3 regions of the Paenibacillus sp. UNC496MF genome follow, and region 2 is predicted to be linked to each of the others. Evidence: a T-box and tRNA genes for the amino acid it is inferred to sense, from the RefSeq annotation. Region 2 holds a T-box; the other regions hold tRNA genes.
What was found. The T-box of region 2 lies ahead of tyrS (tyrosine--tRNA ligase). A T-box ahead of a tRNA ligase gene usually reads a tRNA of that ligase, here a tRNA-Tyr.

Region 1 (9,837 bases), on a different contig from region 2:
GCTTGCGGAACTTGATCGCGAGCAGGCTCATGAGACCCCCGACCGTGAGGAAGGAGAACCGATAGCCCCCCCGTACCGCCGCTTCCACGTTCGCCCAATGCTCCGCGGCATACGTCAGCAGCCGTTCCCACGTCGGCTCGGGATCGATCCGCGCCGCAAGCTCGTCCTTGCTGCCGTGCCAGAGCAGCGCCAGCGTCTCGTCCGCCGAGTATCCGCGCGAGAGGATCCGCTCCAGCTGCAGCGCATACAGCTGGGGCATGATGACGCGGCCGCTCATACGAGATGGCAGGCAACCTTATGGCCGCTGCCCACCTCCCGGAATTGCGGCACTTCCTCGCGGCAGCGGGGAACCGCGAACGGGCAGCGCGTGTGGAACTTGCAGCCGGACGGCGGGTTCGCCGGATTCGGCAGCTCGCCGCTCAGCACGATCCGCTCGCGCTTCAGCTTCGGAATCGGCACCGGCACCGCCGACAGCAGCGCCTTCGTGTACGGATGAAGCGGGTTGCGGAACAGCTCGTCGCGCGAAGCCGTCTCCATCATCGATCCGAGGTACATGACGCCGATATGCGAGCACAGATGCTCGACGACGCTGAGGTCGTGGGAGATGAATAGGTACGTCAGCCCCTGCTTCTGCTGCATGCCGCGGAACAAATTGATGATCTGCGCTTGAATCGACACGTCGAGCGCGGAGACCGGCTCGTCGGCGATGATCAGGTCCGGATTCAGCACGAGCGCCCGGGCGATGCCGATCCGCTGCCGCTGGCCGCCGGAGAATTCGTGCGGAAACCGGTCGTAATGGTACGACGACAGCCCGCAGGCGGTCAGCACGTCCAGGACGCGTTCCCGAACCTCGGCCGGCGACGCCAGGCCGTGGTCGAGCAGCGCTTCGCCGATGGCGTCGCCGATCCGCACGCGCGGATTGAGCGAGCTGTACGGATCCTGGAAGATCAACTGCATCTTCGGCCGCAGGCGGCGCAGCTCGTCCGGCGGCAGATCGAACAAGTCGATGCCGTCGAACCGCACTTCGCCGTCCGTCTTGTCGTTCAAGCGCAGAATCGTGCGGCCGACCGTGCTTTTGCCGCTGCCCGATTCCCCGACGAGGCCGAATGTTTCGCCCTTGTTGATGGTAAAGCTAATGTCGTCGACTGCCTTGACTTGCCCGACCGTCCGGCCGAGCAGACCGGCCTTGATCGGAAAATATTTCTTCAGTCCGCTCACTTCAAGCAGCGCTTGCGCCTCAGCCATGCGCCATCGCCTCCTTCTCGTACAGCCAGCAAGCGACATGCTGGCCATTGCCGACGTCCTTCAGCGCGGGCTGCTTCGTCCGGCAAATCTCCATGCAGTGCGCGCACCGGTCGTGAAAATAGCAGGACGGCGTCAGCTCGAGCGGGTTCGGCACCTGGCCCGGAATGGAATACAGCTCTTCCTGGCGCTGATTGATGATCGGCTTGGACTTCAGCAGCCCTTGCGTGTACGGATGCTGCGGATTTTCGAACAGGGCCACGACCTCGCCCTCCTCCACGACTTTGCCGGCATACATGACCACGACGTAATCCGCCATTTCGGCCACGACGCCGAGGTCGTGCGTGATGAGCAGGATCGACATGCCCGATTCTTCCTTGAACCGGCGCAGCATGTCCAGGATTTGCGCCTGGATCGTCACGTCGAGCGCCGTCGTCGGTTCGTCGGCGATGAGCAGCTTCGGCTCGCACGAGATGGCGATGGCGATCATGATGCGCTGCAGCATGCCGCCGCTCAGCTCGTGCGGATACGAATCCGCGATCTGCTCCGCGCGGGAGATCCCGACCTCGCCGATCAGCTCGATCGCCCGCTTGCGCGCCGCCTTTTTGCTCATTTTCCGGTGGGTCATGAGCGGCTCCATCAGCTGCTCGCCGATCTTCAGCACCGGATTCAGCGACGTCATCGGCTCTTGGAAAATCATCGCGATCTCGTTGCCGCGAATGGCGCGCAGCTCGCTGCGGCTCAGCTTAAGCAGATCTTCGCCGTCAAAGCCGATGCGGCCGCCGGCGACCCGGCCGGCCGGGCCTTCGACGAGGCCCATGACAGACATCGCCGTGATGCTCTTGCCGCTGCCCGACTCGCCCACGATGCAGACGATTTCGCCGGGGCGGACCCGCAGGCTGACGTCGTCCACGGCGCGGACGACGCCCTCTTCGGTATGGAAATGCGTGCTGAGACGCTCGATTTCAAGTACGTTGTTCATGCTCGCGTGCACCTACCTTTTTTGCTTGGGATCCAGCACGTCGCGCAGCCCGTCGCCGAAGATGTTGATGGCGATGACGGTCGCGAAGATCGAGAATCCCGGCGGAATCCAGAGCCACGGATGGTCTTGAAAATCGATCATGTTGTTCGCCGCGTCGATCATGTTGCCCCACGTCGGCGTCGGCGCCATGACGCCGAGCCCGAAATAGCTCAGCACCGATTCGCTCAGGATAGCGCCGCCGATATTAAGCGTGGCGATGACGATGATCAAGGGCACCAGATTGGGCAGCAGATGATTGAACAGCTTCCGGCGGTCGCGCAGTCCGAGGACCACGGTCGCCTGCATATATTCCCGTTCCCGCAGACTGAGCATTTGGCCGCGAATCATCCGCGCGAGCCCCGGCCAGCCGACGATGCTCAGCATCAGCATGACGATGTACATCCGGTAATCCGTCGGCACCTTCCATTCCGACAGCAGCGCGCCGAAAATGAACAGCAGCGGCAAGCTCGGAATCGTGAGGAGCAGGTCGGCGAGCCGCATGATGAGCTGATCGGCGACGCCGCGGTAATAGCCGGCGATGACGCCGAGCAGCGTGCCGACGAACACCGACAGCACCATCGACGCCAGGCCGACGGTCAGCGAGATGCGGCCCGCCTGCAGCACGCGCGTCAGCACGTCGCGGCCGAGGGCGTCGGTGCCGAGCCAATGCTTCAGGCTCGGCGCCTTGTTCATGAACGCCATGTTGATTTTGTTATCCGTGTACGGCGAGAACAGCGGGCCGATGAAGCAGGCCAGGAACATGAACGCCACGACGGCGAGCCCGAGCATGGCCAGCTTGTTCTTGCGCAGCCGCCGCAGCGACTGCCGCCACAGCGAAGCGTGCGCGGTACTGCGCGCGGGCGCGGCCTTCGCCGTTCCCGCGCCTTCTGCGTGAATCGTTGACATCCTCGTGCCCTCCTACAACCGGACCCGCGGATCGGCGACGCGGTACAAAATGTCCGAAATGAACGTGCCGATGACGGTCAGTATGGCGATAAACAGCGTGAATCCCATCAGCAGCGGGTAATCCCGCAGCGTGAAGGACTGCATATAGAGCTGGCCGATGCCCGGCCAGTTGAAAATTTTCTCGATAATCAGCGAACCGCCGAACAGCCCGGGAAGCTCGAAGCCGACCAGCGTGATGGCCGGCAGCAGGGCGTTGCGCAGCGCGTGCGTGAACAGCACCTTGCGTTCCTTGAGCCCTTTGGCGCGGGCCGTCCGGATATAGTCCTGCTTAATGACCTCGATCATGTTGCTGCGGAAGTACCGCGTCAGCGAACCGACGCCGAGCAGCGTCATGACCATGACCGGCAAGGTCATGTGATGAATGACCTCTTTGACGTACGCCATGCCCGTCGCGTTGCTCCCCGTCGTCAGCATCCCGCCCGGCGGCAGCCATTTCCAGTCGACGGCCAAAATCTTGATCAGGAAGAGGCCGATAAAGAACGACGGGATCGACATCGCCGCGAAGAGCCCCAGCATCACGATCGTGTCAAACCACGAATACTGCTTGTACGCCGCGACGACGCCGACGACGACCGCGATCAGCCACGTCAGGAACGTCGAGACGACCGCGAGCAGGAACGAGTTCCAGATGTACTGGTTGAACAGCGTGAGCACCGGCTTCTGCTGCGCCAGCGAGTAACCGAAGTCGCCGTGGAAGGCGTTTTTCATCCAGAGCAAGTACCGCTCGATCACCGGCTTGTTCAGGCCATAGATCTCGCGCAGCTCCGCTTTGCGTTCCGGCGTCAGCTTGATGTTGCCCGTAATGAAGTCGCCCGGCGTCAAGGCGTAGAGGCAGAAGATCAAGAAGGAAGCCGCGAACAAAATGATGACCATGTATAAGATCCGCTTCGTAATGTACGTGCTCATAGTCGACTCCTTAACCTGCGATTCCCCGCCCGGTCGCCGGGCAGGGAATCGCGTTTCGTCGTTTCGTCTTGCGTTATTGGCCCAGCGTCCAGTTCGGCAGGCTCGGAGCCAGTCCGTTGAACGGGCTGACGCTCAGGTTTTGAATGCGGCCGTTATAGGCGTACACGCTCTTCTTGTAGCTCGTGAAGATGATCGGCAGCTCGTCGTTCAAGTATTGGAACAGCTCTTTGTATACGGCTTTGCGCTCGTCGATGTTCGAGGTCGCCAAACCTTTATCGTACAGCTCCTTGAACTTCGCGTCGTTGTAGCCCGGAATTTCGCCGTCGACGAATTGCAGCAGGCCGTCCGACGGATCCGTCAGGAGCGACGTCGAGAACGATGCGAGATCGTAGTCGCCGCCTTCGACCTTGGAGACGAGGGCGTTGAAGTCCGCGAAGACCTCCGGCTCGAATTTGATGCCGAGCGCTTCGTAATCCTGCTTCGCGACGGCGATGAAGATATCCGAGGCCGGGCTCTTGGAGCCCAGGTAATGGATCGTCAGCGCTTTGCCGTCCTTCTCGCGGATGCCGCCCGCGCCGACCTTCCAGCCCGCTTGGTCGAGCAGCTCCTTCGCTTTGTCCGGATCGTACTTGTACGGGTTGATGCCGTCTTCCGTGTATGCCCAGGACACCGGAGGCGCCGGAATGTTGGCGATTTGGCCCGCGCCTTGGTTCGCGTCCACGTAGATGCTTTGGCGGTCGAGGCCGTACGTCAGCGCTTGACGGACCAGCTTATCCTGCAGCGCCGGGTGCTGAAGGTTCAGCTGGATGTAGCCGTAGTTGCTCGGCGTGTACGGCAGGATGTTCACGAAGCCGAGCGCCTTCAGCTTGTCGAGGTTTTCCTTCGTGGCGGTGAACGACGCGTAGTCGACTTCGCCCGTCTCCAGGTACTGCCATGTGTCGCCTTCGGACGTTTTATAGATGAAGTGCTCCGTTTTCGGTTTGCCGGCAAAATAGTTCTCGTTCGCGACCATCCGTACTTCCTGGCCCGGAATGAACTTCTCCAGCTTGTACGGACCGTTGCCGAGCGGGCTGCCGCTAAGCTTCTTCATGTAGCCCAAATCGCCTTGCTTGTAATCCTTGCCGTAGTAGGCCTTGGACAGAACGTCCGAGCCAAGCATAGTCAACGCGCTGGCGTTCGGCTTGTCGAGCGTGACGGAGATCGTCTGCGGATCGATGACCTTGATGCCCGAGACGCTCGTCGCCTTGCCGGCTTTATAATCTTCGCCGCCCTTCACGTGCAGCGTGTTTACTTGGGAGTCGCCGTCGTACGACTTGTCATACAGGATCGTCCACGTGAACGCGACGTCGTCTGCGGTCAGCGGCGAACCGTCGCTGAACTTCAGATCCTTGCGCAGGTGGTACGTGTAGGTCAGGTTGTCCGCGGACACGTCCCATTTCTCCGCCAAGCCCGGTACCGGAAGACCTTTGTCGTCCACGGTCACGAGCGATGTGTAAAGCAGCGACGATACGTTGCCGTCGTAACCGCTCTGCTGGAAGTACGGCGTGAACGCGCCGCTCGGATCGGTCAAGCCGACAATGATCGTGTCCGTGCGGCTCTTCGCCGTATCCGGAAGCTTGGACATGTCGGACGCTTGAATCGTGCCCGTGGCGTCGCCTGCCGCATCCGGCGCGGCCGTGTTGGACGAATTGCCCGCTGCGGCTTGGTTGGCGCTGTTGGCGCCGCCGTTCGCGGTGCCGGCATTGCTGCCGTTGTTATTGCCGTTATTGCCGCATGCGGCCAGCAAAATGGCGCTCGCGAGAATAGCGGTGGATAGCGTAAGGATTCTTTTCTTCATGACGACCTCCTGAAAATAAGAGCTATTTATGAGTGCCGATTAATTCCGATTAAATCACTCAGCATTGTTGTTGGTTTTTATTATAGGTACGTTTTGCGGTTCTGTAAATAGAGAACTGAAAAATAATTCTTTCCATAAAGAAAACATGCAAAGTTCGCCAAATCCGAGACGCGTTTCCCTTAGCAGGAAAGCACAAAAAAACCACTCCCACACCGTTCCGGCACGATGCGAAAATGGTTTCCTCTCGACAGTTCAGGTTCGGCACTCGCGCGGGAGCCGTACAAGGTGCCAAAGACTTGCGTATGTTCTTTTCGATGATTCCGGGAAGTCCGCCCGCTCTTTACCCTTGCTCGATGTAGTCCATGATTTTGCGATGGATCTGGGCGATCGCGCTGGTCCGCAGGCTGTACGCGGTCAGCGTCTCGCCCTCGAAATGCGCCGTCAGCATGCCGGCATGGCGCAGCTTCGTCACATGGTCGTGCGTAATGCCCTTCGACAGCTCCAGATGGCGCACGATCTCGATGAACGACCGCGGCCCCTGATGCAGAAACCGCAAGATTTTAAGCCGGCTCTTCTCCGCCACGCTCCGGATCATGCGATATTCGTGCGGCGAGAGGAAGTCCTCGTCGTCCACGTAGACTCTGGCGGCATAATGGCAGATCGTCACATGACCGAAATGGCTAATGACGTTAAACGGCTGAAAGTGATACTGCGGCATGAGCACGACCTGCTCCAGCCCCTCCAGCGGTTCGAAAAACAGCCCGTTCGCCGTTTCGTCGATGAATGCGGCCGGCTCCGCCGAAGGAAGCGCTTGCTTGCGACGGCGCGCCTCATCCCGCAGCCGCTCAATAATCGTCCCGTCGAGGTGTCGAAAATAATGCTCGTCCCACAGCTCGAACAGCTTCGCGGTCCGGTCGCGGAACGCCGCCATGTTGGCGGGGAACTGGTTGGCATAGGGCGACATCAATTCATACAGGTCCCCGGCCGTCATGCCTCTGAGCCATACCGCGAATTCCGCGGTAGTCTCACTCGGACTCAGGTACACGAGCAGATACGTCAGCTTCCAAGCCGCGTCGATGTCGGTAGCGTCCAGCAGCTCTGCCAGCTCCGGTGACAGACGGCCGCCGACCTCCTTCGGCCATGAAGACGACAGATCGAGTTTTTTATGCGATTTCCGGCAAATATAAGCATGCAAGCTGCCAATCGCTTCGTATAGCGGTTTGAATCGGATGTCCAGACGGTATGGCATGGCCGCACGCCCCTCTCTGCCCTATATTATAGCGCGCGTTATGCGATCTGTCCCACTTCGAATTTATCCGTGCCCCGCCATTCCCGGCTATTCGCACGCATAGCCCCGATAAGGGAAGCCCATGGAAGCCATCGACAGGCTTGTAACGGTCTTTATCTTCAATGCCGTTAAGGAGCGCGGTATATGTATTCGGCGCGTTCTTCGGCCAGACGTTCGAGGTACGCGGACTTGACGAACTCGGACCGCAGCACGCGAAGCGATCGGGTCTCGCCCGGCTCCCAGTGCAGGATCCCTTCCTGCCGCAGCCGCAGCAAATGCGGTTCGAGGGTGGCGAAGCTCCGCAAGCCGACGAAATTGCGCACCTCGTCCACGGTTGGCGGGAACCCGTGCTTGGCGCTGAAATTCAGGATCGAATAGGCGATTTCCAAACATTTTCTGGATAAGCTCATTATCGACGCTCCTTCCCATAGGAACATATGTTCTTATTTTAGTCCGAAGCATCATGAATTTCAAGCGCTATTTCAGCCGAGGAAGCTGCCAATTTCTGATGCTCGCTCCGCCAAAGCCGCGTTTATCCCATTCGAAACTGCCATCTATACAAAAAACCTCTTATCAAGGAGATAAAAGGCTTCTTCGCGTCATATAAGGAAAGCGGGTGATGGGAATCGAACCCACGCCATCAGCTTGGGAAGCTGAAGTTCTACCATTGAACTACACCCGCAATGGAAAAAAAAGATGGTCGGGATGACACGATTCGAACATGCGACCCCCTGGTCCCAAACCAGGTGCTCTACCAAGCTGAGCTACATCCCGTAAATGGCGTGCCCTAAGAGATTCGAACTCCTGACCTTTTGATTCGTAGTCAAACGCTCTATCCAGCTGAGCTAAGGGCACAAAAACATGGTGTGGAGGCGCCACCCAGATTCGAACTGGGGGTCAAGCTTTTGCAGAGCTATGCCTTACCACTTGGCTATGGCGCCAAAAAAGAAATGGAGCGGAAGACGGGAATCGAACCCGCGACCCTCGCCTTGGCAAGGCGATGCTCTACCGCTGAGCCACTTCCGCGGATGGTGCGGTCAAGAGGACTTGAACCTCCACGGCTGTTACACCACTAGAACCTGAATCTAGCGCGTCTGCCAATTCCGCCATGACCGCATGTGAAAATAATGGTGCGGTTGAAGGGACTCGAACCCTTACGCCCGGTGGGCACTACCCCCTCAAGATAGCGTGTCTGCCAATTCCACCACAACCGCGTATTCAAGAAAGTGAGCCATGTAGGACTCGAACCTACGACACCCTGATTAAAAGTCAGGTGCTCTACCAACTGAGCTAATGGCTCATGCAAATGGCTGGGGATCTAGGATTCGAACCTAGGCATGACGGAGTCAAAGTCCGTTGCCTTACCGCTTGGCTAATCCCCAATGAAATGGTGGAGGATGATGGATTCGAACCACCGAACCTGGAAGGAAGAGATTTACAGTCTCCCGCGTTTGGCCACTTCGCTAATCCTCCAAAAAAATGGTGCCGACGAGAGGACTTGAACCCCCAACCTACTGATTACAAGTCAGTTGCTCTACCAGTTGAGCTACACCGGCTGATGATGCTTGTCTTTCATGGTGGCTCGGGACGGAATCGAACCGCCGACACGAGGATTTTCAGTCCTCTGCTCTACCAACTGAGCTACCGAGCCAAGCTATTCCCGATCTGAGCTGCCCTTCGGCCGAATGCCCGAAGACAACACGCGATGCAGAGTGAAAATGGCGGAGCCGACGGGATTCGAACCCGCGGTCTCCTGCGTGACAGGCAGGCATGTTAGGCCTCTACACCACGGCTCCGCGTTGGAAACAATGCCCGGCATCATGCCGAACGTAATTGGTTGCGGGGGCAGGATTTGAACCTGCGGCCTTCGGGTTATGAGCCCGACGAGCTACCGAGCTGCTCCACCCCGCGTCATTAAAAAGCGTTGCTATTCGTTTATGGTGGAGGCTGAGGGGATCGAACCCCCGACCCTCTGCTTGTAAGGCAGATGCTCTCCCAGCTGAGCTAAGCCTCCGAATAATGGTGACCCGTAGGGGACTCGAACCCCTGTTACCTCCGTGAAAGGGAGGTGTCTTAACCACTTGACCAACGGGCCTTATGAATAGTATTGCCCGATATGTAATCGGAAAGACGCCGCCTCGCCCCGGGGGGAAGCGTGGCGGAGAGCGAGGGATTCGAACCCTCGATACGCGGTTAACGTATACACGATTTCCAATCGTGCTCCTTCGACCACTCGGACAGCTCTCCACGGATGGCTCCCCGAACAGGACTCGAACCTGTAACAACTCGATTAACAGTCGAGTGCTCTACCAACTGAGCTATCAGGGAATAGATCGCATCATGGTGGAGCCAAGCGGGATCGAACCGCTGACCTCCTGCTTGCAAGGCAGGCGCTCTCCCAGCTGAGCTATGGCCCCGTAAAGGGAATGGTTGGCCTTAGTGGACTCGAACCACCGACCTCACCCTTATCAGGGGTGCGCTCTAACCAGCTGAGCTAAAGGCCAATAAAAAACCCACTCAGAAGTGGGTGTATCTTCAGTTGAAGAAAGAAACACCTTGAAAACTGGATACGATGAT
Region 2 (9,837 bases):
ACCTGCAGGCGTTCAAGACGGCCAACGTGCCGATCGTGCTGTGCGCCACGACCGACGAGAACGGCATGATGCCTTCCGTCGACATCGACCACGAAGCCGCGGCGTTCGATGCCGTGCAGACGCTGATCAAGAACGGCCACCGCACGATCGCGATGATCGGCGGCACGCTGCAGGATCCGGCGAACGGTTACGCGCGGTTTCAAGGCTATAAGCGCGCGCTCGAAGCCGCGGGCCTGCCTTACGACGAGAACCTCGTACGCATCGGAAATTACCGCTACGAGTCCGGCGTCGACGCGATGAAATACTTTCTGGAGCTCCCGGAGCGCCCGACCGCCGTCTTCTCCGCGACGGACGAGATGGCCATCGGCGCCATTCACTGCATCCAGGACGCCGGTCTCAAGGTGCCGGACAACGTCTCGGTCATCAGCGTGGACAACAGCCGGATGGCGTCCATGGTTCGTCCGCAGCTGACGGCCGTCGCCCAGCCGATGTACGACATCGGCGCGGTATCGATGCGGCTGCTGACGAAGCTCATGAAGAAGGAATCGGTCGACAACCCGCGCGTCGTGCTGCCGTACGAAATCGTCACGCGCCAGTCGGTAGGGAGCATCTGAATGGCGGCTCTTTATCATAAAATCGGCATCGTAGGCGCCATGGCCGAAGAGATCGAGCTCTTGCATAAGCACGTCGTCAAGACGGGCTCGTTCATGAAGGCCGGGATCGAATATACCGAAGGCACGCTGCACGGCCATAACGTCGTCTTTTGCAAATCCGGCGTCGGCAAGGTCAACGCCGCCGTATGCACGCAGGTCCTCATCGACGCGGGCGCGGACTGCGTCTTGTTCACGGGCGTCGCGGGCGCCGTCGCGCCGAGCTTGAACATCGGCGACATCGTCGTCTCGACGTCCTGCCTGCAGCATGACTTCGACGTCACGCCGCTGGGCTTCGCCCGCGGGCAAATCCCGTATCAGGACGTCTGGGAATTTCAAGCCGCGCCGGACCTCGTGGAGCTTGCCGCATCGGCCTGCGAGCGGTTGTTCCCGGGACGAAGCCTGAAGGGCAAAGTTCTCTCCGGCGACCAGTTCATCGCTTCGCGCGACGCGGTGCGCGGGCTGTACGAAGAGCTGGGCGGCGCCTGCACGGAGATGGAAGGCGCTTCGCTGGCGCAAGTATGCGCGATGAACGGCGTGCCGTTCGTCGTCATTCGTTCCATGTCGGACAAGGCGGACGGTTCGGCGCACGTCAACTTCGCCGAGTTCACGATTCAAGCGTCCGTTAACTCGCACGCGATCATCGACGACATGCTGCAGCATTTGTAAGCGAAGACACCGTTCCGGCTAGAATAAAGGCAGCTTTTCGCTTCCGAGCGTATCGGAAGGGGGAAGCTGCCTTTTTGTTTTGGTTCGCGCTTGCGGATACCGATGTCAATGCTGCCCGATAGCGATGTCATTGACATCGCAGTGCCTTGCAGGGCTGTCGCTGCTTAGAGCTGCTGCAGGACGATTCCCGCGACCTCCTTGTTGCGGGCCGCGATCTCGCCGCGCCGCGGCATCGGCGTCCAAGCCGCGAGGTCGTCCAGCCAGTCGGCCGGCAGCGGCGCATCGCTCAGCGCTGCCCAATGCTCCTGCCACGCCAGCGGCAGCGGCTCGTTGGCGCCTTCGGACGCCAGCCGGTCCATCAACGGATGGTCCGTCATGGCAAGCCAGACGAACGCCCAGGCGCGAGGCACGACGCGCCAGATGTCGTACCCGCCGCCGCCCAGCGCGACCCAGCGGCCTTCGGCGTACCGATGGGCCAGGTCATGGATGATCGCCGGCATCGCCTGGTAGATGCGCATGCTGCAGTGGATGTGCGACAGCGGATCGTAAGCGTGCGCGTCGCAGCCGTGCTGGCTGACGATGACGTCGGGCTTGAAATACCCGGCCGCGCGGCTCACGGTCGCGCGGAAGCTGTCCAGCCACGAGTCGTCCTCCGTATATGGCTCCATCGGCACGTTGATGCTGGTGCCGAAGCCGGCGTCTGCGCCGCGCTCGTGAACGAAGCCCGTGCCGGGAAACAAATATTTGCCCGTCTCGTGAATGGAATACGTGCAGACGTCGGGATCGGCGTAAAACGACCACTGCACGCCGTCGCCGTGATGGACGTCCGTATCGATATAGAGCACGCGGGCGCCGTACCGCTTGCGGATATGCGCGATCGCGATCGCGGCGTCATTGTAGACGCAGAAGCCCGCGCCGCGGTCCGGGAAGGCATGATGCAAGCCGCCCGCCATATGGTACGCATGCCGCGCGCGTCCGTCCATGACCGCGTCCGCCGCAAGCACCGAGCCGCCGACGATCGCGGCGGCGGCGTCGTGCATGCCGGGAAAATAAGGCGTGTCCTCGGTACCGAGGCCGAATTTGTCCGCGCCCGCGATTTCGGCCGGGACGGGTTGAGGCGAGCCGAGCCGCCGTACGGCCTCGACATAATCGTCGCGATGCACGAGCTTCAGCTGATCTTCGCCGGCCGGCGAGGCCGTCAGCATATGCTCGTCCTTCAACGCGCCCGCGGCTTCCAGCAAGTGCTTGGCAAGCGCCAGCCGGATCGGGTTGAACGGATGCTCTTGATTGAATTTATACCGTTTCGCCTCGGGCGAATAAATAAATACGGCATTGGCCGTCATGCTGCTCCACTGCCTCTCTGCACGGATTGCGCGAATCGCCTGAACTAATACATGAATCGCTGCCGGAAACGGACGCGGTCGAACTGCTCGACCGAGCTTAAAGGCACTTCCTTGCCGATGCGCACCATCAGGCAATTGGCGGGATGCGCGCAAATCTCCGGATCGTCGGTCGCGAACCAGACCATGCCGACTTCCTTCATCAGCTTCTCCATCATGGCGCGGTAGTCCCAGACGCTGAGACCCGTCCCTTCCAAGTCCCAGTGCCAGTAATATTCCGTCGTATAGACGATGACGTTCTCCAGCTGCCCGCCGCGGAACGCGAGGGAGATGAGCCGCTTGGCCAAGCCCAGCCCGCGGTAATCGTCGGCTACCTCGATGGCGCCGAGCTCGATCAAATCCGCCATGTTGCCTTCCGACCAGCGCTCCAGCTCGTCGGGGTAATGAAACGTGACGTAACCGACGATCGTGTCGCCGTCCCGGGCCGCGATGATGCGGCCTTCGGGCAGCGCGGCGATCTCGATCACCGCCTGGCGCTGCTCGGGCGGACGCCGGAACGCGTCGAGCTGCGCGTGCAGCGTCAACCCCGTCAGCCGTTCGGCCGGCAGCGGGCCTTCGACGACGATTTCCCGCGCCTGAAAGCGGACGGTTTCGGTATGCGGCAGTTTGCGATGTTCCAAAAATCATCGGGCTCCTTTCGCCTGCTACCCTACTTATAGCAAAAAATTGCGTCGATGAAAAGCATGGTCGAGGCATCGGGAGTCATGCTATAATATGAAAGCGTATTCGGGTTCGCCGGCAGAGAGATAGGAAAACAGTTTTACTATGGGCAGGAGGATGATGAAGAATGAGCAATACACATCAAGTACGGATTCCGGCGACGGCGTCCGGCTCCAACATGGCAAGCTACAATGAAACCTACGAAGCCTTTAACTTCGAACAGCTTGAACGGCAGTTTTCCTGGCATGGCACGGGCAAGGTCAACATGGCCTACGAAGCGATCGACCGTCACGTCGAAGCGGGGCGGGGCGATAAGATCGCTCTCTACTATAGCGATAACGCAAGGGACGAATCGTACACGTTCGCGGAGATGGCGAAGCAGTCGAACCGGTTCGCCAACGTGCTTCGCGGGCTGGGCATCGGCAAAGGGGAGCGCGTGTTCATCTTCATGCCGCGCACGCCGGAGCTGTATTTCGGCCTGCTGGGCGCGCTGAAAGTCGGCGCCGTCGTCGGGCCGCTCTTCGAAGCGTTCATGGAAACGGCCGTCAGGGACCGCCTGCTGGACAGCGGCGCAACGGCGATCGTCACGACGCCGGCGCTGCTGTCGCGCATTCCGCGGAGCGAGCTGCCGGACCTGAAGCATGTCATCGTCTTCGGCGACGACGTGCAGGCAGGGGACGGCATCGTCGATTACAAAGCCGGGATGGCCGCCGCATCCGACGACGCCGAGATCGAATGGCTCGGACTCGAGGACGGACTTATCCTTCATTATACATCGGGCTCCACGGGCAAGCCGAAGGGCATTTTCCACGTTCAGAACGCCATGATTCAGCACTACTTCACCGGCCGGATCGTGCTGGACCTGCAGCCGGACGACATCTACTGGTGCACCGCCGATCCGGGCTGGGTCACGGGCACGTCGTACGGCATCTTCGCGCCTTGGCTGAACGGGGCGACGAACGTGATCCGCGGCGGCCGCTTCAGCCCGCAGGACTGGTACAAGACGATCGAGCGCTACAAGGTGACGGTCTGGTACAGCGCGCCGACGGCGTTCCGCATGCTGATGGGCGCCGGCGACGACGTCGTCGGACAGTTCGACCTGTCCAGCCTGCGCCACGTGCTGAGCGTCGGCGAGCCGCTTAATCCGGAGGTCGTCCGCTGGGGGATGAAGGTCTACAAGCAGCGCATTCACGACACGTGGTGGATGACGGAGACGGGCGGTCAGCTGATCTGCAACTACCCGAGCATGGACATCAAGCCGGGCTCCATGGGCAAGCCGATTCCTGGCGTTCAAGCAGCCATCATCGACGACGCGGGCAACGAACTGCCGCCGTACCGCATGGGCAACCTCGCGATCCGCACGCCATGGCCGTCCATGATGCGCAAGGTATGGAACAATCCCGCGAAATACGAGGAGTATTTCCGGATTCCGGGCTGGTACATTTCCGGGGATTCCGCCTACCGGGACGAGGACGGCTACTTCTGGTTCCAAGGCCGGATCGACGACGTCATCAACACGGCCGGCGAGCGCGTCGGACCGTTCGAGGTCGAGAGCAAGCTCGTCGAGCATCCCGCTGTCGCGGAAGCCGGCGTCATCGGCAAGCCGGACCCGATGCGCGGCGAGATCATTAAAGCGTTCGTGGCGCTGCGCGAAGGCTACACGGCGTCGGACGAACTGAAGGCCGACATTACCAAGTTCGTGAAAGAAGGCCTCTCCGCGCATGCGGCGCCGCGCGAGATCGAATTCAAAGACAAGCTGCCGAAGACGCGCAGCGGCAAAATCATGCGCCGCGTGCTCAAGGCGTGGGAGCTGAACCTGCCGACCGGCGACCTGTCGACCATTGAAGACTAATCTTCGCCCGGCTTCGGCCGAGGCACAAAAAAACCTTCCGATGCAGTTCGCACTCGGAAGGTTTTTTGCGTTGCTTCTTTAAGGCTGAATGGCGGCCGGCGCCGAAGGAGGCGATTCGCCGGCGTCGTTGACGGCCGTCACCCGGAAATACCCGCTCGTGAGCGGCGAGACGTATTCGAAGCGCGTCTCGTTGGTGGAGCCGATCTTCTTGAACGTGCCGCTGCCGTCGGTACTGTAGTACACGTTGTAGCCCGTGACCTGCTCGGACGTCGCGTTGTCCGCCCACGTCAGCTTGATGCCGATCGCCGTGCTTTCGATGGCGATGTGGATCGGCGCGGACGGCGACGCGAGGCCGGGATTCGAGCCCGGCTGGCCGCCGCTGCCGTTGCCGTTGCCGGTCGGCAGTCCGATAATGTCGCCGACCGAGCCCGTGTCCGTCGGCGAGGCCGATCCTTGATCCGGCGGAGGCGCGATGCCGCCGCCGGAATTGACGACCGCGCTCGGCGCGGATTCCTTGCCGGCCACGTCGACGGCCGTGACGTAATACGCGTAGCCGCCAGGCGCATTAATGTAGTTCACGAAGCGCGAGTCCTGTCCCGTGAGGACAGGGTTATTCATGTTCGCGAACGCGCCGCCGTTCACGGAACGGTACAACCGGTAGCCGACGACGTCGCGTTCCGGCGAAGCCTTGAACGTAATCCGGTACGCGCCGCCGCCGGATACCGTCTCGATGCCCACGTTGGACGGCGGGCTCGGCGCCCGGCCGTCGTCGACCCGCGGATCGACCATGGACGGGGCATCGCGGCCCGCGTCCGCCGGCACGTAAGCGCTCATCGGCCTGCGGCTGTCCGCCGGCAGCTTCGCCTGCGCGGCTTCGATTTCCTTCATGAGCTCGTCGAGCGGCTTCTGCCGCTTTACGACAAGCTGCTCCTTGACCATGTCCGAAGGCGTGGTCGGCTTCGGAATGTAGTTGATGCCGTTATAGGAGATGACGGCCATCCTGACGAGCGCGTCGTCCGGCTCCTTCGGCACGAACTTCGTGTTGAACCAGTCGGTGACCAGCTTGCCCTCGCTGCGCGTCAGATCCGTCGGCAGCTTGCCGCTCAGTCGGGAGACGGTCGCTTTGACGATGCCGGACGGCATTGTGAACTCCTTCGTCGGGAACAGCTCGGGCCGCGTGGTCGTGACTTCGTTCATGATATCCGACCAGATGATCCGCGCCCGCTCCCGTTCCGGTTTGGACAGCGTGTATTTCTGTTTCTCGTAGCCGACCCAGACGCCGAGCGTAATGTCCGGCGTGAAGCCCATGAACCAGACGTCGCCGTAGCTTTGGGTGGAGCCGGTTTTGCCGACGACCGGAATTTTGCCGTAATTTTTGAAATACGACGTAATTTTGTGCCCGGAGCCGGACGGATCGGAGATGACCGTCCGCATCATGTCCGTCATCAGGAAAGCGGTCTGTTCCGAGAAGACGCGGAGCGGCTTGTCCGCGTGCTGGTAGACGACCTTGCCGTTCGCGTCGGTGATTTTGCTGATCATGTACGCGTCGTTGAACTCGCCTTTATCGGCGATCGCGCCGTAGGCGTTCGTCAGCTCTTCGACGGAAACGCCGATGCTGAGACCGCCGATGACGCCCGTCTGGGCATAGTCGTCTTGCGGCTGAATCGTCGTGATGCCGAGCTTCCTCGCGAATTTCCAGGCTTCCGGAATGGTCACGAGATTGTTGAAGATTTTGAGCGCCGGGATATTCAGCGATCGGTTGAGCGCGTCCCTTGCCGTCACGAGGCCGTAAAATTTGTTCGTGACGTTCATCGGAATGTGGAAGCCCTTCTGACCGTCCTTCATGACGATCGGCGAATCGTCGATGACGCTTGCCGGCTGGATGATGCCTTTCTCGATAGCCGGCAAATAAGCGGCGATCGGCTTCATGGTGGAGCCCGGCTGCCGGGTCATCTGGGTCGCGTGGTTCAACTGCTCCGTATAGAAGTCGCGGCCTTCCAGCATGCCGAGAATCGCGCCGGTCTTATGGTCGAGCATGACGGCGCCCGTCTGCTCGATGCCCTTCTCTTTGCTGTCGCCTCCGAAATTGTTCGGATCCGACCCGATCTTGTGCATGGCATTATAGACTTTCTTGTCGATCGTCGTGTAGATGTGATACCCGCCGCGGAGCAGATGCTCGTGCGCTTCCTCCAGCAGCTGGGCGTTCTCTTTCTTGTTAACGTCTTCCGGCTTCAGGTTCGGATTCTCCGCGAGCATCAGCTGCACCGACGCCTGGCGCTCGGATTCCAGCATGAGGAACGGGAACGTCGAGTAGGCTTTCTCCGTCGGCTTCGCGAGCGATTTCTCGAGGTCGAAGCTCATCGCTTCGTCGTACTGCTCCTGGCTGATCCGCCCGGTTTCCAGCATCCGCCGGAGCACGATGTGCTGGCGGTCCACCGCGAGCTTGAAGCCGTCGGGATTGAATTTCCCTTTGCTCGTGAACGCCGTGTACGCCGAAGGGCGCTGAGGCAAGCCGGCCAGATAGGCGGACTGCGCGATGTTGAGCTTGTTCAGGTCCGTGATGTTGAAGATGCCTTTGGCCGCGGCTTTGATGCCGTACAGATTGTAGCCGCTGTTGCTGGTGCCGAACTGCACCTTATTCAAGTACGCGGTCAGGATCTCGTCCTTCGTCATGAACCGCTCGAGGCGGAGCGCCAGGAAGATCTCTTTGGCCTTCCGGCTGTCCGTCTTGTCGAGCGTCAGGAACACCTGGCGTGCAAGCTGCTGGGTCAGCGTGCTGCCGCCGGTCTGCGTGTCCTCGTTCAGCAGCTTTTGCTTGACCGCGCGGGCCAGGCCGTTGAAGTCGACCCCGATGTGCTTGTAAAAGTTGTTGTCCTCCGTGGCGAGCACGGCGTTGACGACCTGCGGCGGGATTTCGTTCCGCTTGACGAGCCGCCGGTCCTCTTCCGTCCGGAGCTGGCCGACGGGGGTTTGTCCGTCGTTGAAATACACAAAGCCGGTGACGGCGTTTTCATCGATTTTGGCTTCGATTTCCGCGCGCGAGCGCACGGGCTCGTCCTTGACGAAAGAGGCTACGTAGCCGGCGACCGCGGCGCCCGCGAGCAGTCCGATCAATAATCCGAAAATAAAGAGCCATTTAATCGTTACGAACGTTACGATGCCAAAGGTCCGCCATTTGCTGTAGCTTTTCGGTTTCTGTTGACGGTCTTGATCCATACAATGCTGAGCCTCCTCCGATTAACAGCCTTATTATAGCATAGTTCCCAAGCCGAGTTGGAGTTCCGGGACGACGAATTTGTCCATACGCCGCCAATTTTCCCAATTCGAAGGCGATTCGCGCGCTTTTATTGACTTCGCGCCGAGCGTTGTGGTATAACGGAAAGCAAGAAAATCGCATATCGAAACGCGTTGAAAGGCTTCAGTAGAGCTGCGGGACGACGATGTCAGAGAGCCGGTGGGGGGTGCGAACCGGTACGCGCCGCAATTCGAATTACCGCCTCGAGCTGATCGGACGAACCCGAATAATCTCCTGTTCGCGCTGGGAGCGTTCGCCAGTAGTCCGCATCCGGATGATCTCCGTTATGAAATGAAGTGAGAGCCGTATTCTCTTTGTCCGCGCGTCTTGGCGGGCACGGGCGGTTCTAACGAGGGTGGTACCGCGAGCAAATCCTTCTCGTCCCTTGAGGACGCGAAGGATTTTTTTATTTGATTCGGACGGGAGCGTCGAACGCGAATGGTAAAATGGGAAGCATTGACCGCTGCGCAGCAGCAGGAAGTCGAACGGCAGATGGAAGTCATCCGGCGGGGCGTCGTCGAGATCGTGCCGGAAGACGAATTGAAAGCGAAGGTCGCGAACGCCGTGGCGACCGGCAAACCGCTCAAAGTCAAGCTGGGGCTCGATCCGTCGGCGCCGGACATCCACGTCGGCCATACGGTCGTGCTCCACAAGCTGCGGCAGTTCCAGCAGCTGGGCCACGACGTGCAGCTGATCATCGGCGATTTCACGGGCCGCATCGGCGATCCGACGGGCAAGTCGGAGACGCGCAAGCAGCTGAGCGAGGAGGACGTGAAGCGCAACGCCGAGACGTACCAGAAGCAGATCTACAAGCTGCTCGACCCGGCCAAGACGACGGTGTACTACAATTCCGAATGGCTCGGTCCGATGAGCTTCGCGGAAGTCGTGACGCTGTCGGCCAAGGTGACGGTCGCGCGCATGCTGGAGCGCGACGATTTCACGAAGCGCTACACGACCGGCCAGCCGATCAGCATCCATGAATTTTTCTACCCGCTCATGCAGGGCTACGATTCGGTGGCGCTCGAGAGCGACGTGGAGCTCGGCGGCACCGACCAGAAGTTCAACCTGCTCATGGGCCGCACGCTGCAGAAGGAATACGGCAAAGCGACGCAGGCCGCCATCATGACGCCGCTCATCGAAGGCTTGGACGGCGTGAACAAGATGAGCAAGAGCCTCGGCAATTACATCGGCATCGACGAAGAGCCGAACGAGATTTACGGCAAGTCCATGTCCATTCCGGACGAGCTCATGCCGAAATACTACGAGCTGGCAACGGATATGACGAACGAGGAGCTGCAGGCGCTGCGCGAA
Region 3 (9,837 bases), on a different contig from region 2:
TTCCGCCAGGAGCACCGCTGGGTAGCCAAGTGCGGACGGGATAAGCGCTGAAAGCATCTAAGCGTGAAGCCCCCCTCAAGATGAGATTTCCCAATTTAGTAAGACCCCTTGAAGACGACGAGGTAGATAGGTTCGAGGTGGAAGCGCAGCAATGCGTGGAGCTGACGAATACTAATCGGTCGAGGGCTTATCCAAGGTACATCGCTTCAGCTAAGCAAGACCTTCGCAAAGGTTCGTATCCAGTTTTCAGGGTGGCAAATACCTGAATTGAATATTGTTCCCTGATAGCTCAGTTGGTAGAGCACTCGACTGTTAATCGAGTTGTCACAGGTTCGAGTCCTGTTCGGGGAGCCATTAATGGAGAGCTGTCCGAGTGGTCGAAGGAGCACGATTGGAAATCGTGTATACGTTAACCGCGTATCGAGGGTTCGAATCCCTCGCTCTCCGCCAGATAAGGCCCGTTGGTCAAGGGGTTAAGACACCTCCCTTTCACGGAGGTAACAGGGGTTCGAATCCCCTACGGGTCACCATTTTCTCCAAAATTATTCAAAAAGACTTGCATTGAGCATGACTGATAAGCTATAGTATTACTTGTCGCTCAAATGCGGAGGCTTAGCTCAGCTGGGAGAGCATCTGCCTTACAAGCAGAGGGTCGGGGGTTCGATCCCCTCAGCCTCCACCATAATAGTAACATTAATAATGACGCGGGGTGGAGCAGCTCGGTAGCTCGTCGGGCTCATAACCCGAAGGCCGCAGGTTCAAATCCTGCCCCCGCAACCAATTTACCTTCGGTTCACTACCGAGGACTAGCCTATAATGTGGAGCCGTGGTGTAGAGGCCTAACATGCCTGCCTGTCACGCAGGAGACCGCGGGTTCGAATCCCGTCGGCTCCGCCATTATAACCATGTCAGGCTCGGTAGCTCAGTTGGTAGAGCAGAGGACTGAAAATCCTCGTGTCGGCGGTTCGATTCCGTCCCGAGCCACCATTCAGACAAGCTATGAATGAACGACGCATCAATTGCCGGTGTAGCTCAATTGGTAGAGCAACTGACTTGTAATCAGTAGGTTGGGGGTTCAAGTCCTCTCGCCGGCACCATTCTTGGAGGATTAGCGAAGTGGCCAAACGCGGGAGACTGTAAATCTCTTCCTTCCAGGTTCGGTGGTTCGAATCCATCATCCTCCACCACTTAATTATTTAGGGGCATAGTTTAAAGGTAGAACAGCGGTCTCCAAAACCGTTAGTGTGGGTTCAATTCCTGCTGCCCCTGCCAATTTCATAAGTTGTATGGCGATCGTGGCGAAGGGGTTAACGCACCGGTTTGTGGATCCGGCATTCGTGGGTTCAAGTCCCATCGGTCGCCCCATTTCAACTTAAAATTCATAAATGTTGGGGATTAGCCAAGCGGTAAGGCAACGGACTTTGACTCCGTCATGCCTAGGTTCGAATCCTAGATCCCCAGCCATTTTATGCGGAAGTGGCTCAGCGGTAGAGCATCGCCTTGCCAAGGCGAGGGTCGCGGGTTCGATTCCCGTCTTCCGCTCCATTTTTATGTGGCGCCATAGCCAAGTGGTAAGGCAGAGCTCTGCAAAAGCTTTACCCCCAGTTCGAGTCTGGGTGGCGCCTCCACCATTTTTTTTATTTTGTGCCCTTAGCTCAGCTGGATAGAGCGTTTGACTACGAATCAAAAGGTCAGGAGTTCGAATCTCTTAGGGCACGCCATCAATAAGCCGGTGTGGCGGAATGGCAGACGCGCGCGACTCAAAATCGTGAGGGAAACCGTGGAGGTTCGAGTCCTCTCACCGGCACCAACTTGTGAAACCAAAACGCTTTAAAATAAACGTTGATCGGTCTATGCCGGTCAACGTTTTTGTTTTATCTTTAGATGGCTGCGTGCGACAGGCTTTACTGACCCTTCATAAGATGTTGCTATTCGGCGCTTTCCTTTTCTTGTAAAATGAAGAGGAACTCGATAATATCGTCAAGGGAGCGCGCGTAGGTGCAAGCAGAAGCGACTGCAAGTCAAACCGATGAAACATATCAAGCCTGCCCGTCATGCAGCAGGCGCATCCCGGCGCATGTGCACTATCGATCCTGGTGCGAATGCGGATGGAATTTGGAGCCGTCAGACCAGGACGCGTCCCAAGGTCGTATTGAGGCGACGTACCTCAAGCTTGGCCAGCGTATGGGCAAGAAATTGCTGCAAGACATGATACAGGATTCGGATGCGCAGGAGAAGTTATTTAGAGACAGGCTGCTGACGAATCTGTTCGCGGGGCTCGTCCATGCCGTGACGGCGGCTTTATTCATTGGCTGTTGGTACTTGATCGTCAAGTGCATTCAGGGTATTACTTCTTTTATTTGCTCGCTGCGGTGGTGGCGGCTTGATCCTGGACCATCGGTTTAATGCTTCGTATGCGCAAGCGGGCTGGCGCATGAAGCGCTACATAACGCTCGGGTTGCCGTTGTTTGGGATTTTGGATTGTGAAGAAAGGATCGCCCTGATCGGGCATGAGATCGCGCACGGGGTCAATCGCGATGCGCGTCGCTCTTTCTTCACGTTATCCGCTTACCGTACGCTGATTCGATGGCATGACCTATTGCATCCTCAAGATTCGTTAATCTTGGAACGAAACTGGGCGGTATTCCTTTCAAAAAACGTACTTAAGCTGCTATCCTACATTCCGCTGTACATGGCCGTCGGTTTCATTCACCTTTATTATTACGAATCGCAGCGAGCAGAATATTTGGCGGATGCGTTGAGCGCGGAGATGAGCGGCACCGAAGCGATGATGCGTCTTAATGACAAGCTGTACGGCGAACTGACGTTCAGTATGGCGCTGCAGCGGCATGTGCTTAATGGGCAGCAAGGCAGCTTTTTCGATGCCTATAAAGCGATTGCGCTAGCGATGCCTGAACGCGAACGAGAACGAATTCGCCGAGTGGAGCTGCTGGAAGGCTCCAGACTCGATTATACGCATCCCCCGGGCGCCTACCGGATTCAGTTTCTGCAGCGGCATTATCGGCCGTCGGCTAAAGTCGTCCTAACCGACGAGCGGCCGGAACGGATCGAGGCCGAGCTCAAAAAAGCGGAGCCTCGGATCGAAGCGAGGATGATTTAGGATTTTCAGGCATCGCTCTACTAAGCCTTCATAACCTCTGCCTGTGAAACGGATCGTCTCACGGGCTTTTTTTATAGGATTTGCAAAGGGCGGCCAGCCTATGCGAAACAGCGGACCTGGCGGGTTTCTCGAGTCGTAGACGCGTTCGGTCTAAGTGTCTGCGAGCACCCCGCCTGAGGTCTAGGGTCAAATACCGTCGCGGGTCCGTTTTGGGAAATCCGAAAAGAACCTAAAATAAGGACATAAGCAAGAAACGAAACATCCGCAAGGCCAAAACGTAAAGCAAGTAAAAGCGAAAAACGAAAGGCGGTGACAAAACATGGGGAAAAATGCACTGGGCGCATTCCTGGTCGTCATTGGCGGTTTGATGGTGATGAAGTTTCTCGGCATTCACCTGGGCTGGATCGTCGGCCTGCTGATGCCGTTCATCCTGATCGGCCTCGGCGTGGTCGGCGTTCGCAACAACAGCAAGGTGATCGGTTCGATCCTGATCGTCGTCGGCGGTCTGATGCTGCTGCCGAAGCTCTTCGGCCTGCTCTCGCTGCTGATCGCGATCGGCTTGATCGTGTGGGGCGTGGCAATGTTCAAAAATCGCGAGAAACGCGTCTAGGCAATCGGCACTAATCGTCATTGAACGTTCGGAACGAAGGAGGATCAGGCAATGAGCATTATGCGGAGAGTAAGGGACATGACGGTCGCGACGCTGAACGAGCGGTTGGAGAAAGCCGAAGATCCCGTCAAGCTGATCGACCAGTTTCTCTGGTCGACGCGGGAAGAGATCATTCAGGCCGAGAAGCTGTATCAGCAAGTGAACGGCCACGGCAATCATTTGAAGGCCCAGTGGCTGCAAGCGGAGCAATTGAAGGAGAAACGCGAGCAGCAAGCGATCATCGCCCTTAAAGCGGGCGAAGAGCACGTCGCCCGCATCGCGCTGATGGAGAAAGCATCGAGCGAAGAGCGCGCCGCGCAATACGGGGAACTTTACGAGCAAGCGGCGCAGAACGTCAGAGAGCTGGAAGAGCAGCTCCGGGAGCTGCGCAGCGAATATCAGAGCGTGTACGACAAGCGGGAGTATTTCGCGGCACGGATGGAGTCGCTCCGTCTGCAGCAGCGGCTGAATGAACGCTATGCGCAGGGCGGCGTGTTCAACAACGCGCCGGGTCAGCAGTCGGCCGGCATCTTCCGTCGGCTCGACGACCGCCTGAACGATATGGAACTCGAAGCGCGCAGTCTGCGCGACCTCCGCAAAGCCGGACAGGAATGGGTGAGCGGAGCAGGACAAACGCTGCAATCCAGCATTGAACGCGAAATGGAGCAATTGAAGCGGAAACTGCAGCAGGAAGGATGGAAATCGCAATGAAGAAGCTGTATCGATCGCGACGCGACAAGAAGCTGTTCGGCCTCTGCGGCGGGCTCGCCGAGATGCTGAACGTGGATGCGACGCTCGTTCGGATTCTCCTGATCGTCGTCACGGTCTTTACGAGCGGCGCATTGATTCTGGTATACGTTTTGGCCGGTCTGGTCGTACCGAAAAATCCTTACGATTTCGGCGGCGGATACGGTCCCGGCCCCGGCGGATTCGGCGGCGGCTGGAACAACAACCATCACAACGGCCATTTCGGCGGCAATCACTTCGGCGGGCACAACAATTACGGCCAACAAGGCAGCACGTACGGCAATTCGTACGACGGCGCATCCGGACCGAGCTGGCAAAAGCCGCCCGCTCAAACGCAGGCGACCCCGCCTTCCAATATCGATGCCATGATGGAAGACCTGGAGAAACGCGCATTGAAGAAGGAAATCGAAGAGCTCCGCGCAAAACTGGCTAAACACGAGAAGGGAGATGTTTAACAATGAGTATTTTCAAACGGATGAAAGACATGACGAAAGCGTCCATTCACGAACTGCTCGATAAAATGGAAGATCCGGTCGTCATGTTGAACCAATACCTGCGCGACATGGAGGCCGAGATCCACGCGGCGGAACTGACGGTCGCGAAGCAAATGGCCAACGAGCGCCGCATGCTGCAGCGGTTGGAAGAGGCGACGAGAGGCGGCGCGGACCGCGAGGCGAAAGCCGAGACGGCGCTTCGTTCGGGACAGGAAGAGCTGGCGCGCAAGCTGCTGGAAGAGAAGCTTTTCTTCGACCAGAAGACGGTCGAATTCACGGAGCTGCACGCGAATGCCAAAGCGCAAGCCGAAGAACTGATGGGTCAGCTGCACGGCATGAAAGACGAGTACTACCAGCTCCGCAACAAGCGCAACGAGCTCGCCGCCCGCGCCCAAATGGCGAAGGCGAAGAAGCAAATGGCGCAAGTCACCGCGGTGCACACGATCGAAAGCGGCAACGCGTCGCGCGGCTTCGGCCGGATGGAAGAGAAGATCATGCAAATGGAAGCGGAAGCGGACGTCATGCGCGTGCCTTACAACTCCTACAACCGCCCGGCATCGGCGGCACCGGTCGATCCTTCGAAGCAACTGAAGGTGGAAGAGCAGCTGCAGGCGCTCAAAAACCGGCTGAACCCGCCGTCCGCCGAATAACGCGGGCACGAATACGTCCATGCGATATGCCTTGGTCGATGCGCTTCACCGGCATCGGCCACTGGCATGTTTTCGCGCGTTCATACATAGGGAGGAGGAACGGCCATGAGCGAACGAACGCCCGAACCGGAACGCGGAGAGGCGCAAGAACAGAACGATATGCTCACCGCGCCCGTCAAGCGGAGCGAAACGCCGGTCGGATTTCGGGGCCAAGGGCCGGATCCGCGAATCCCGGCTGAAGCGAAACGCAAAAACGCGGCGGAAACCGTGCTTTGGCTGTTCGTGATTTTGGGCATAAGCGTGCTGGTGCTCCAGGGCACCGGATACGTGAAGCTGTTCGCGCTGCAAAGCAAGGCGGCCTTGATCGGATTATCGGTCATCGCGGCTGCGCTCGTGCTCGCGGCGGTGTATAGTTATCTACAGGGGATGAAGCTCCGCGCGGCGCTGAAACGGCTGGCCGAGCAGCAGCGGCGCAAACGCCAGCGCGTGACGCTCCCGGCGGAAGTCAGCGAAGACGATGCCGAAGAAACGCTGTCCGCGGAAGACGAGGCGTGGACGGAGCAAGTCCGGTTCACGGCGGTCATCGAAGAGCGGCAGCGTCTCGCGCGCGAGCTGCACGATGCCGTCAGCCAGCAGCTGTTCGCCATCTCCATGACGGCGACGGCGGTCAGCCGCACGCTCGAGAAGGACTGGGAACGCGCCAAGCGGCAGGTCCAGCTCATCGAGGAGATGGCGTCCGTGGCGCAGTCGGAAATGCGCGCGCTGCTGCTGCATCTGCGGCCGGTCCACCTGGACGGCAAGCATCTCAGCCAAGCGCTGCACGGACTCGTGGACGAGCTGAAGCAGAAGGTACCGATGGCGATTACGCTGGAGGCCGACGTGGCCGTGAAGCTCGGGGCGGAAGCGGAGGATCATTTGTTCCGGATCGCCCAAGAGGCGCTGTCCAACTCGCTGCGGCATTCCAAAGCGGACCAGCTGAACATTTATTTGCAACAAGCGGGGGCGTACGTGCGGTTGACGGTGCAGGACAACGGCGTCGGGTTCCACGCCGAGGAGAAGAAGCAGACGTCGTACGGCTTGCTCACGATGGAAGAGCGGGTAAACGAACTGGGCGGCTCCATGAAGCTCATCACGTCGCCGGGCAACGGAGTCGTCATCGATATTTGGGTGCCGTCGGCAGCACCGGATGGAGGAGGAATTTCACCGAATGGAAGCGATCGAACGAATGGACAGCATCGAGCAGCCTATTAAGGTCTTGTTGGTCGACGATCACGAAATGGTGCGGATCGGTCTGGCGGCCGTGCTGAATACGGAGGAAGGCATCGAAGTCGTCGGGGAAGCAAGCAACGGCCAAGAGGGCATTCGCCTCGCGCAGGCGTACCGGCCGGACGTCGTGCTGATGGATCTCGTCATGGAAGGCATGGACGGCGTAGAGACGACCCGGCGGCTGCTGGAGCTGTATCCGGACTGCAAAGTCATCGTGCTCACCAGCTACCTGGACGACGGGAAAATGTATCCGGTCATCGAGGCGGGCGCGTTCAGCTACCTGCTGAAAACGTCGCGCGCGAACGAAATCGCCGAAGCGATCCGCGCCGCGTCCCGCGGGCAATCCGTGCTGGAGTCGCAGGTGGCGGCGAAGATGATGAACCGGTTCCGCCAGCCGAAGCCGGACAACGCGAAGCCGCTGCACGACCAGCTGACCGAGCGCGAAATGGACGTGCTCAAGTGCGTGGGCCGCGGCTTGTCCAACCAGGAAATCGCGGATGAGCTGTACATCGGCATCAAGACGGTCAAGTTCCACGTGACGAATATTTTCGCGAAACTGGGCGTGGAAGACCGGACGCAGGCGGCGATTTACGCGCACAAGCACGGATTGGCGGAGTAAGGAAGGCTGCGGGTTGCGGCAAAAGCAGGCGGTGGTAAAGCGCATGGGGTTGCGGCGATAGCAGGCTGCAACCGAGAGATCGCGCGGCAGGAAAGGGCCCGAAAGGAGCGCACGGACGAACGTGAGCTGTTTTCGGGCCCTTTTTAGCGTTCGCGGGCAGGGATTCGCGCGAAGACGGCTTGCGCGATGGCGTCGTCCTCCGCGAGGTCGTAGACGGGGACGGCGATCGCCGGCTTCAGGGCGGCGGCTTCCGGCCAGACGACGGCCAGCAGCGAGTTCGCGAGCCTGAGCAGCTCCCTGTCCTCCGGCGATCGCAGCAGGATAAGCTTGGGATGCTCGGCCTGCTTGAAGCCTTCGACCAGCACGACGTCCAAATGCCGCATATGCGCGAGGAGCACGGACAGCGGTTCGGGGCCTTTGCTGAGGATCGCGCTGCCGGACGAGGAACTGATCGCGGTCATGTCGGCGCCGGCGGCCTGATGCTCCCACGTGTCCGTGCCCGGCCGGTCCATGTCGAAGTCGTGGGCGTCGTGCTTGACGGTGCCGACGCGATAGCCCGCATGCTTGAGGCGGGCGACAAGCTTGGCGGTCAGCGTTGTTTTGCCGCTGTTCTTGTATCCGACGAGCTGGAGCACGAACGGGATGCGGTCCGCCGGCGTCCGGTCGGGAAAACGGTCGAGCATGCGCGGCTCTCCTTTCTAGAACGATGAGACTGGCCGGTTTGCGGGAAGGTTGATAAAGCGTATCCACGGCCCGGCCGGATTCTGCTACAATGATAAGAACATGATAAGCACCCGTGACGATCGTGTAAAGGACCGGGCCGAAGTCGAGGGATGAGCCGCGTTCGGAACGGCTCGAGAGCCGGCACGGGCAGGGAATGACGGAAACGAAAAAGTCGGATGGACGCAGGGCGTGTTGCGTTCGGAACGGCTCGAGAGCCGGCACGGGCAGGGAATGACGGAAACGAAAAAGTCGGACGGTCGGATGGACGCAGGGCGTGACGCGTTCGGATCGTCGGCGGTATGGGAAGCGAATGAACGAAAATCGTCGGGCGGATGGACGCAGCGGAGGTCGCATGAACGAGAGGCAGGAGGAGGCGCGGTTTCGCAGGCGCGCCGTGAAAGTAGACGACGCGATGGAGATGGTCATCGCGGCGGCCGTCCCGGGGCGGCGGGAAAACGTGCCGCTGTGGGAGGCCGGGGGCCGGCGGCTGGCGGAGTCGGCGGCCGCGACGACGGACTGGCCGCCTTTCGCGCGGGCCGGACTGGACGGATTCGCCGTCCGCAGCGCGGATACGGCGCTAGCGTCGCCGGGCTCGCCGGCGACGCTGCGCGTCGTCGCCGCCGTCGCCGCCGGCGAGCTCGCCTCGGCGGAGGTGGCGCCGGGCACGGCCGTCCGCATCATGACGGGCGGCGCGGTGCCCTCGGGGGCGGACGCCGTCGTCATGCTGGAGCAGACGGCGGACGCCCGCCTGGACGGGCAAGCGGCGGTGCGGGTGAAGAGCGCCGCCCGGCCCGGCCAGAACGTCGCGCCGCGGGGCGAGGAGTTCCGCCGCGGAAGCGTGTTTGCGGGGCCGGGCGAGCTGCTGCGGCCGGGCCATGTGGCGCTGCTCGGCACGTTCGGCTATGCCGGCGTGCCGGTGTACGCGCGGCCGCGCGTCGCGGTGCTCGCGACCGGCGCGGAGCTGCTGCCCGTGGAGGCGCCGCTTGCGCCGGGGCGCATCCGCGACAGCAACAGCGCGATGGTCGCCGCGCTGATCGGGCAAAGCGGCGGCGTGCCGGTCATGCTCGGCCGCGTGCCGGACGAGCATGAGGCGGCGGCGCGGGCCGTCGCGGACGCGCTGGCGCGGTGCGACATGCTGATCACGACCGGCGGCGTGTCGGTCGGGGATTACGACGTCATGGCGACGCTGCTTCGCGGCATCGGGATCGGGGAGGCGGCGGCTGACGGAGAAGCGCGGCAGCCTCAGCTGTCGCCGCAGCTGCCGCCGGATAGCCGGCTGCTGTTCAACAAAGCCGCGATGCGCCCGGGCGCGCCGACGTCGGCCGCGATTGTCTCCGGCAAGCTGCTCCTCGCCTTGTCGGGCAATCCCGGCGCCTGCTTCGTCGGCTTCGAGCTGTTCGCGCGGCCCGCGATCGCCCGCCTGCAAGGGGCATCGCCGGAGCAGGCGCGGCCGAAGCAGGCGACGGCCAGGCTCGTCGGCGGCTTCGCGAAAGGAAGCCCGCACGAGCGATTCGTGCGGGCGCGACTCTACGCCAAGAACGGCGTGCTGTACGCCGACCCGCTCGCGT

Region 1: it has a tRNA-Tyr gene. The T-box ahead of tyrS (tyrosine--tRNA ligase) is inferred to sense a tRNA for this amino acid. The anticodon was not compared.
Region 3: it has a tRNA-Tyr gene. The T-box ahead of tyrS (tyrosine--tRNA ligase) is inferred to sense a tRNA for this amino acid. The anticodon was not compared.

Annotation. Positions count from the first base shown of each region.
Region 1 covers NZ_FORE01000020.1:169,591-179,427, forward strand. The annotation lists gene BMZ79_RS30605 (hypothetical protein) at 1-259, opposite strand, end outside; gene BMZ79_RS30610 (ABC transporter ATP-binding protein) at 274-1,245, opposite strand; gene BMZ79_RS30615 (ABC transporter ATP-binding protein) at 1,238-2,224, opposite strand; gene opp4C (oligopeptide ABC transporter permease) at 2,237-3,169, opposite strand; gene BMZ79_RS30625 (ABC transporter permease) at 3,182-4,135, opposite strand; gene BMZ79_RS30630 (ABC transporter substrate-binding protein) at 4,209-5,972, opposite strand; gene BMZ79_RS30635 (ArsR/SmtB family transcription factor) at 6,313-7,221, opposite strand; gene BMZ79_RS30640 (LexA family protein) at 7,389-7,670, opposite strand; tRNA gene BMZ79_RS30645 (tRNA-Gly) at 7,872-7,942, opposite strand; tRNA gene BMZ79_RS30650 (tRNA-Pro) at 7,958-8,034, opposite strand; tRNA gene BMZ79_RS30655 (tRNA-Arg) at 8,039-8,115, opposite strand; tRNA gene BMZ79_RS30660 (tRNA-Cys) at 8,128-8,201, opposite strand; tRNA gene BMZ79_RS30665 (tRNA-Gly) at 8,212-8,286, opposite strand; tRNA gene BMZ79_RS30670 (tRNA-Leu) at 8,290-8,376, opposite strand; tRNA gene BMZ79_RS30675 (tRNA-Leu) at 8,389-8,474, opposite strand; tRNA gene BMZ79_RS30680 (tRNA-Lys) at 8,488-8,560, opposite strand; tRNA gene BMZ79_RS30685 (tRNA-Gln) at 8,568-8,642, opposite strand; tRNA gene BMZ79_RS30690 (tRNA-Tyr) at 8,649-8,733, opposite strand; tRNA gene BMZ79_RS30695 (tRNA-Thr) at 8,741-8,816, opposite strand; tRNA gene BMZ79_RS30700 (tRNA-Phe) at 8,836-8,911, opposite strand; tRNA gene BMZ79_RS30705 (tRNA-Asp) at 8,980-9,056, opposite strand; tRNA gene BMZ79_RS30710 (tRNA-Met) at 9,095-9,171, opposite strand; tRNA gene BMZ79_RS30715 (tRNA-Val) at 9,199-9,274, opposite strand; tRNA gene BMZ79_RS30720 (tRNA-Glu) at 9,281-9,355, opposite strand; tRNA gene BMZ79_RS30725 (tRNA-Ser) at 9,417-9,507, opposite strand; tRNA gene BMZ79_RS30730 (tRNA-Asn) at 9,513-9,588, opposite strand; tRNA gene BMZ79_RS30735 (tRNA-Ala) at 9,602-9,677, opposite strand; tRNA gene BMZ79_RS30740 (tRNA-Ile) at 9,688-9,764, opposite strand.
Region 2 covers NZ_FORE01000004.1:161,886-171,722, forward strand. The annotation lists gene ccpA (catabolite control protein A) at 1-614, shown strand, start outside; gene BMZ79_RS00760 (5'-methylthioadenosine/adenosylhomocysteine nucleosidase) at 615-1,319, shown strand; gene BMZ79_RS00765 (acetoin utilization protein AcuC) at 1,484-2,662, opposite strand; gene BMZ79_RS00770 (GNAT family N-acetyltransferase) at 2,707-3,339, opposite strand; gene acsA (acetate--CoA ligase) at 3,507-5,231, shown strand; gene BMZ79_RS00780 (transglycosylase domain-containing protein) at 5,310-8,447, opposite strand; T-box leader at 8,631-8,915, shown strand; gene tyrS (tyrosine--tRNA ligase) at 8,965-9,837, shown strand, end outside.
Region 3 covers NZ_FORE01000008.1:91-9,927, forward strand. The annotation lists partial or broken rRNA gene BMZ79_RS13895 (23S ribosomal RNA) at 1-195, shown strand, start outside; tRNA gene BMZ79_RS13900 (tRNA-Asn) at 279-354, shown strand; tRNA gene BMZ79_RS13905 (tRNA-Ser) at 360-450, shown strand; tRNA gene BMZ79_RS13910 (tRNA-Glu) at 456-530, shown strand; tRNA gene BMZ79_RS13915 (tRNA-Val) at 607-682, shown strand; tRNA gene BMZ79_RS13920 (tRNA-Met) at 704-780, shown strand; tRNA gene BMZ79_RS13925 (tRNA-Asp) at 821-897, shown strand; tRNA gene BMZ79_RS13930 (tRNA-Phe) at 912-987, shown strand; tRNA gene BMZ79_RS13935 (tRNA-Thr) at 1,022-1,097, shown strand; tRNA gene BMZ79_RS13940 (tRNA-Tyr) at 1,103-1,187, shown strand; tRNA gene BMZ79_RS13945 (tRNA-Trp) at 1,199-1,272, shown strand; tRNA gene BMZ79_RS13950 (tRNA-His) at 1,290-1,365, shown strand; tRNA gene BMZ79_RS13955 (tRNA-Gln) at 1,390-1,464, shown strand; tRNA gene BMZ79_RS13960 (tRNA-Gly) at 1,471-1,545, shown strand; tRNA gene BMZ79_RS13965 (tRNA-Cys) at 1,555-1,628, shown strand; tRNA gene BMZ79_RS13970 (tRNA-Arg) at 1,645-1,721, shown strand; tRNA gene BMZ79_RS13975 (tRNA-Leu) at 1,729-1,810, shown strand; gene BMZ79_RS13980 (hypothetical protein) at 1,999-2,406, shown strand; gene BMZ79_RS13985 (M48 family metallopeptidase) at 2,384-3,121, shown strand; gene BMZ79_RS13990 (LiaF transmembrane domain-containing protein) at 3,441-3,731, shown strand; gene BMZ79_RS13995 (PspA/IM30 family protein) at 3,783-4,481, shown strand; gene BMZ79_RS14000 (PspC domain-containing protein) at 4,478-4,972, shown strand; gene BMZ79_RS14005 (PspA/IM30 family protein) at 4,975-5,661, shown strand; gene BMZ79_RS14010 (sensor histidine kinase) at 5,767-6,912, shown strand; gene BMZ79_RS14015 (response regulator) at 6,869-7,546, shown strand; gene mobB (molybdopterin-guanine dinucleotide biosynthesis protein B) at 7,690-8,229, opposite strand; gene glp (molybdopterin molybdotransferase MoeA) at 8,622-9,837, shown strand, end outside.